Regions from separate parts of the Microbacterium sp. NPDC089696 genome, predicted to be linked through region 2. Evidence: predicted binding sites of a transcription regulator. Region 2 holds the regulator's gene; the other holds the start of a gene.

Region 1 (3,409 bases), on a different contig from region 2:
TCGCCTCCGTCCTGAGCGTTCTGCAGCGCTCGGAGACGTGGAGCACCACCACGGGCACCGCCTCGCGCAGGATGCCGGTCGCTCGGCCCCGTCCGCTGCTCCGGGTCCGCGACCCCGAACGATCCTTCCCGTGCGGGAGAGATCCGCGATCCGGTCGAGCGCGCCGGGACGTCATCCCATGTCGAGCGCCAGAGCCCCGCATCCCCGGTCCGGCGTGGGACGACGTGTTCTGCCTCGTCCGCTCGAGTGTGATCGTCTGAACGCCCCCTCGAGTCGGGTGCGGAGTCCGACTCGGACCGCGCAGCACCGAAGAGCGGGATGACGGGGGCGATCCGCTCGGATGCGCCCCCGTCGTCTCGTGTCGTCATGATCAGGCGGGGCGACGCTCGGCGAGCTCGTCTGCCGGCGCGGCGGGAGCGGCGCCGCCGATGCCGAGCTTCTGCTTGATCTGCGTCTCGATGGTCAGAGCGATGTCGGGGTTCTTGATCAGGAAGTTCCGGGCGTTCTCCTTGCCCTGTCCGAGCTGATCACCGTCGTAGGTGTACCAGGACCCGGACTTCTTCACGATCCCGTGGTCGACGCCGAAGTCGATGAGGCTGCCCTCTCGCGAGATGCCGACACCGTAGAGGATGTCGAACTCCGCCTGCTTGAACGGCGGCGCCATCTTGTTCTTGACGACCTTGACCCTGGTGCGGTTGCCGACAGCATCGGTGCCGTCCTTGAGCGTCTCGATGCGGCGGATGTCCATACGGACCGACGCGTAGAACTTGAGCGCCTTTCCACCCGCGGTGGTCTCCGGCGAGCCGAAGAAGACACCGATCTTCTCGCGCAGCTGGTTGATGAAGATCATCGTGGTGTTGGTCTGGTTGAGCCCACCGGTCAGCTTGCGGAGAGCCTGGGACATGAGCCGTGCCTGAAGACCGACGTGCGAGTCGCCCATCTCGCCCTCGATCTCCGCCCGGGGAACGAGCGCTGCGACCGAGTCGATCACGATCAGATCGATCGCGCCGGACCGCACGAGCATGTCCGCGATCTCGAGCGCCTGCTCACCGGTGTCGGGCTGCGATACGAGCAACGCATCGATGTCGACTCCGAGCTTGGCGGCGTAGTCGGGGTCGAGAGCATGCTCCGCGTCGATGAAGGCCGCGATGCCGCCGGAACGCTGGGCGTTGGCGATCGCGTGCAGAGTCAGCGTGGTCTTACCCGAGGACTCGGGACCATAGATCTCGACGATGCGGCCACGCGGGAGGCCGCCGACGCCGAGGGCGACGTCGAGGGCGATCGATCCGGTCGGGATCACGGCGACAGGGGCGCGCTCATCGCTGCCCAGCCGCATGACCGAGCCCTTTCCGAACTGACGGTCGATCTGGGCGAGGGCGGTCTCGAGGGACTTCTCGCGGTCGGCGGGTGATGGCATGTCATGCTCCTTCTGCTCGCGTGATGCCGCCTGTAGGCTGTCGCGGCCCGCCCGGGATGGGCGGAACTCTCCGACAAGGCGTATGGCTCTTCGGCCTGTTCACACCGTACGAGCGACCTCGGACATTGCGTCGTCGGCGCCGGAGAACGGGGAGAACGAGAACTCTGAACCACTTGTGCAGAAGACTACGCCTGCATCGAACGGATCTTCGATGACACGCCGCGTCGGTGTGTCATTCAGACGAAGGTTCGTGACGCGACCGGGACCGTCACCGACGGCGGGGCTCGAGACGGCCGGCGCCGTGGCGACGCTCGATCGGCACCTCGGTCGCCGCGCACAGCGCTTCCCAGATGTCGCGTGGGGGCACTCCCGCGTCCAGCGCCTCCTCGGCAGTCCGACCGGAGAGCTCGTTCAGCACGAGGTCGCTGACCAGGGACGATGCCCGGCCGCCGAACTCCGCGTCGACGGCGCGGAGGAACTCACTGCGTCGCATGGACGGACGTTCTCCGCGGTCAGTGCAGCGAGAGCTCGGGCTCGACCGAGGCCACGAGGTCGTCGGGGACGACGTCCGGGAAGACCTGGATGCCCTCGAGGACGGAGATGCGGTCGCCGACCTCGCGCATGATGGTCGAGATCGGGACGTCGAGCGCATCCGCCACGGAGGCGAGGATCTCGCTCGAAGCCTCCTTCTGACCGCGCTCCACCTCACTGAGATAGCCGAGCGCCACAGACGCCTTGCTGGCGACCTGCCGGAGCGTACGCCCCTTCTGCAGGCGGAAGTCCCTCAGCACATCGCCGATCTCCTGTCGTACAAGAATCATCGGAACCTCCTCCCAGATCGTGTTCTCGAGGTCTCCCCCGATGGAATCGTCAGTCTAGCCCTAAGGACTGTCACAGAATCTACCTTCGCACGCTGTGCTTTCGATGTGAGCACATTCATGACAACGGACACCCCCGCGGCACTATTCCCGGACCATTCGAACGAGTGCGCTCAGCACGGCATCCTGCGACCGCGCTCTGATCTCCGCGCGGTCCCCGGAGAATCGATGGGACTCGCTCAGCACGCCCTGCGGAGTCACGACGGCCACGTGCACGGTGCCGACCGGCTGCCCGTCGGGCGAGTCAGGGCCGGCGATCCCGGTCGTCGCGATCCCGACGTCGCTCGGCCGTCCGACGGAGACGACCCGACGGATCCCGGTCGCCATCTCGATCGCCACACGCGGATGCACCGCGCCCTGTGCGGCGAGGAGCTCAGCATCGACGCCGAGAACGCTGTGCTTCACCGGCGTCGCATACGCGACCACGCCGCCCCAGAGCGCGGCCGACGCGCCGGGAACCGACACGATCTCCGCCGCGACGGCACCGCCCGTGAGCGACTCGGCGACACCCAGGGTCCAGCCCCGTGCCACGAGCGCCGCGACCGCTTCCGCCGCGAGCGTCACGACGCCTGCCGAGAGCCCCGGACCTGCGCGACGATGTAGTCGATCCCGCTCGCGACGGTCAGCACCAGAACGACGATCATCAGCACGGCGGTGACGATCGTCCACGGGCCGAGCCCGATGAGCACATGAAGAGGCAGCAGCGCCCACGAGAGCGCCACGCCCTGTACCGCGGTCTTGACCTTGCCCATCCAGGCGGCCGCGACGACGTGCTCGCTCGCGACCATGAGACGGTGCACCGTGATGCCCCATTCCCGGATGAGGATGATGACGACGAGCCACCAGTGCAGTTCGCCGAGGATCGCCAGGCCGATGAACCCCGCCCCCGTGAGCAGCTTGTCGGCGATCGGGTCCCACAGCTTGCCGAAGTCGCTGACGATGTCGTAGCGACGGGCGAGGTAGCCGTCGACCCAGTCGGTCGAGATCGCGATGACGAAGAGGATGCCCGCGATCCAGCGGAGCGTGAGGTCGGGGATGCCGTACGTCCCACCGAGGAGGAGCACGATGAAGAAGACCACCGCGAGCGGGATCCGTGCGACGGTGATCGCGTTGG
Region 2 (3,409 bases):
TCGTCGGGGTACAGCACGTACTCGTGATCGACGCCTCGTGCCTGCAGGGCGTCTCGGATCGCCTCGGACTGCTCGGGCGGCACGACGCGGTCGACGCCGCCCTGCATCAGCAGCACGGGCACGTCGATCCGGTCGGCGTGCGTGAGCGGGGAGCGGTCGACGTACAGCTGCTCGGCGTCCGGGAGCGGCCCCACGAGCCCCTCGATGTAGTGCGCCTCGAAGTCGTGGGAGTGCTCGACGAGCATCCGCAGGTCGGCCACGCCGTAGCGGCTGATCCCGGCGGCGAAGGTCCCGCCTCGCACGAGGGCGGACAGGACGGTCCAGCCGCCGGCTGACCCGCCGCGGATCGCGATGCGCGCGGGGTCCGCCAGTCCGGCGTCGGCCAGCCCCCGGGCGGCGGCGATCACGTCGTCCACGTCGGCGACGCCCCATCGGCCGTCGAGGCGTTCGCGGTAGGCGCGCCCGTATCCCGTCGAGCCGCCGTAGTTGACGTCGAGCACGCCGATGCCCCGGCTCGTATAGAACGCGATCGCCGCCGAAGACGCGCCCGTGACGTGGGCCGTCGGGCCGCCGTGCACGAGCACGACATACGGCGGGAGCTCGTTGTCGGGGGCCGCCTGCTCGGGGTTGCGCGGGTCATACGCGAAGGCGTGCACCGGCCCGTGCGGCCCGTCGACGAGCAGAGCGGATGCCGTGGGCATCCACGCCGGATCGGAGGGCGCCCCTCCCGCGATGCGCTCCACATCTCCGGAGTCGACGTCGACGGCCCAGACACCGGGGGCGGTCGTCGAGCTGCTGCCGGACAGGAGGACGCGGGAGCCGGAGGCATCGTCGACGCTCACGTGGCCGTCGGCGAGGAGGTCGAGAGGACGAGCGCTGCCGTCGCGGGAGACGACCACCACGTCGTCGCGGCCGTTCGTGCGGACCGCTACGACACGGCCGTCGTCGAGCGGCTGGAACCAGCGGTTGCCGAGCACCCAGAGCCCGTAGCCGGTGTCGGCATCCACCTCGGGCGTCGCGGTGCGTGGCGTGCCCGCTGCGCCGTCCCCGTCCAACCGGAGTCGGTGCAGCGCCCAGCGGCCGGAGGGATCGTCGGCGTACACGAGCTCGTCGTCGCCGAGCCACTCGGGCTGCAGGGCCGCGCGGGTCGGAACGACGATGCGACGGTCGCGGCCCGCGATCACGAGCGAGGCCTCCTGCCACGGCATCCGTGGCGCGTGCCACTCGACCCATGCGATCCGTGAGCCGTCCGGGGAGAGCGCCGGATGCGCGTAGAAGCCCTCGCTCTCGACGACCACCGTGAGCGCATGCCCATCGTCGGCGGCCGAGCCGTCGAGGGGGATCTCGACGATGCCGCGACGATGGGGGTCGACGGTGAGGTCCTCCCGCACGGCGAACAGGCGTCCGTGCTGCAGCCGCAGCCCGCCGTAGGCAGGACCGCCCGGGGTGAGAGGCACGGGATCGCCGCCGCGCGGCATCCTGCGCACGCGCTGATCCTTCCCGTCGACGAAGTACAGGGTGCCCTCGCGGTCGGCGGTCCAGGCGCCGCCGCCGTACTCGTGCACGCGTGAGCGCGCGCTCCAGGGAGCGGGGAGGACGAGGTCGCCCGTGGAGCTGCGCACCGCGACGCGACCGCCTTCGGCCGGAACGGACTCGCCCCACCACACCTCGTCGCCCACGAAGCGCGCGCCGTCGATGCGCGGCGATGCCGCGGCGATCGCCGCGGAGGAGAACGGGGAGGACCAGGAGCCGTACGGTGCGCTCATGCTTCGAGCCTAGGCGCGGACGCCCCCGGATACTCGGCGCGGGGGTCAGACGGCCCGGAGGACGGCGACGACCTTGCCGAGGATCACGGCCTCGTCGCCGAGGATCGGCTCGAATGCCGAGTTGCGGGGCAGCAGCCAGGTGTGTCCGTCACGGCGCCGCAGCACCTTGACCGTGGCCTCGCCGTCGAGCATCGCGGCGACGATCTCGCCGTTCTCGGCGGTGCCCTGGGAGCGGACGACGACCCAGTCGCCGTCGCAGATCGCGGCGTCGATCATCGACTCGCCGGAGACCTTGAGCATGAACAGGTCGCCCTTGCCCACGAGCTGGCGCGGCAGGGGGAAGATCTCCTCGACCTGCTGGTCGGCCGTGATCGGGACGCCCGCGGCGATGCGGCCGACCAGAGGGACGAGCGCGGCGTCGCCGACAGGGGTCGCCACGTCGGCGGGGTTCTCGGTGCCGGTGCCGGGGAGGTCGATCAGGACCTCCATCGCCCTGGTCTTGCCCGGGTCGCGACGAAGGTAGCCGCTGAGCTCGAGCTGGCCGAGCTGGTGCGTCACGCTCGACAGCGACTTGAGACCGACCGCGTCGCCGATCTCGCGCATGCTCGGCGGATAGCCGTAGCGGCTGATCGAGGTCTGGATGACCTCGAGGATGGCCATCTGCTTGGGGCTGAGGCTCTTCCGGCGGCGAGTGCGCGGCGCCTCGGACTCGGGGGCGGAGTTCTCGCTCATGGTGCTCCTCGGAGGTGCGGTTTCCGGCGTCCCGATTCGAATGTCGGAGGTCCGTGGTGGGGTGTTCGTATCGAAACCGTATCCGAGAAGCACGCCGATAGGGAATATCTGTTCGAGCGTGTCGCTTGATTCGGAGAGCGGATTTCGAAGAAGTCTTGACAGATGTTCGAATTCGAAGATACCTTCGGAACGTAGCTTCGCATTCCCGGCTCCCGGCCGAGTCGCGGATGCGAACGCTACGCCACCTTCACCGCCCCGCGGTCACCAGAGGAGCACGAGATGAGCACCATCACCTTCAGCAGCGCAGCAGTCGTCCCGGCACGTCCGGCGACTCGCCTCCGGCTGACGGCGCGTGGTCGTCGTGTCGTGCTCGCGATCGCGGCCGTTCCTCTCGCGGCGGGCATCGCGTTCGCGGCCCTGAGCGGCGGCAGCGCCATCGCCTCGAACGAGCACGTCGCGACGGCGTCCTTCGAGACGGTCACGGTGATGCCGGGCGACACGCTCTGGTCGATCGCCGAGGCGGTCGCTCCCGGCGCCGACCCGCGCGAGGTCATCGGCGACATCACGCGCCTCAACGCGCTGCAGGGCGGTGCTCTGCAGATCGGCCAGGAGATCGCGATCCCCGCGGGCTACACGGACTGAGGCGTGACCAGCGCCTCGATCGAGATCAGAGGCGCCGATCCGGATCACAGGGCGCTGACAGTCGGGTGGACACGGATCGTTCATGCAGCGTCACCGGATGACGAGCGGCGTCGAGCTCGCTCTACCATGGGAAGGGTGACTGCTTCGCTCGCCGACCTTCCGCTCCGTGACGATCTCCGAGGGCTCACTCCCTACGGTGCGCCTCAGGCCCCACTGCCCATCGCGCTGAACGTCAACGAGAACACGCATCCCGTGCCCGACGCCGTCGC

What was found. The regulator LexA, encoded in region 2, represses DNA repair genes until DNA is damaged. The targets are predictions, from matches to a motif close to TCGAACANNTGTTCGA.
Region 1: a site for LexA is predicted at 1,614-1,629, ahead of recA (recombinase RecA). Genes of this name have one in related genera too.

What each region holds. Positions count from the first base shown of each region.
Region 1 covers NZ_JBIVHF010000001.1:1,770,760-1,774,168, reverse strand. The annotation lists gene recA (recombinase RecA) at 371-1,417, opposite strand; gene ACIPY8_RS08750 (DUF3046 domain-containing protein) at 1,686-1,910, opposite strand; gene ACIPY8_RS08745 (helix-turn-helix domain-containing protein) at 1,930-2,238, opposite strand; gene ACIPY8_RS08740 (CinA family protein) at 2,380-2,859, opposite strand; gene pgsA (CDP-diacylglycerol--glycerol-3-phosphate 3-phosphatidyltransferase) at 2,856-3,409, opposite strand, start outside.
Region 2 covers NZ_JBIVHF010000002.1:37,490-40,898, reverse strand. The annotation lists gene ACIPY8_RS10500 (prolyl oligopeptidase family serine peptidase) at 1-1,766, opposite strand, end outside; gene lexA (transcriptional repressor LexA) at 1,812-2,498, opposite strand; gene ACIPY8_RS10490 (LysM peptidoglycan-binding domain-containing protein) at 2,778-3,140, shown strand; gene ACIPY8_RS10485 (histidinol-phosphate transaminase) at 3,267-3,409, shown strand, end outside.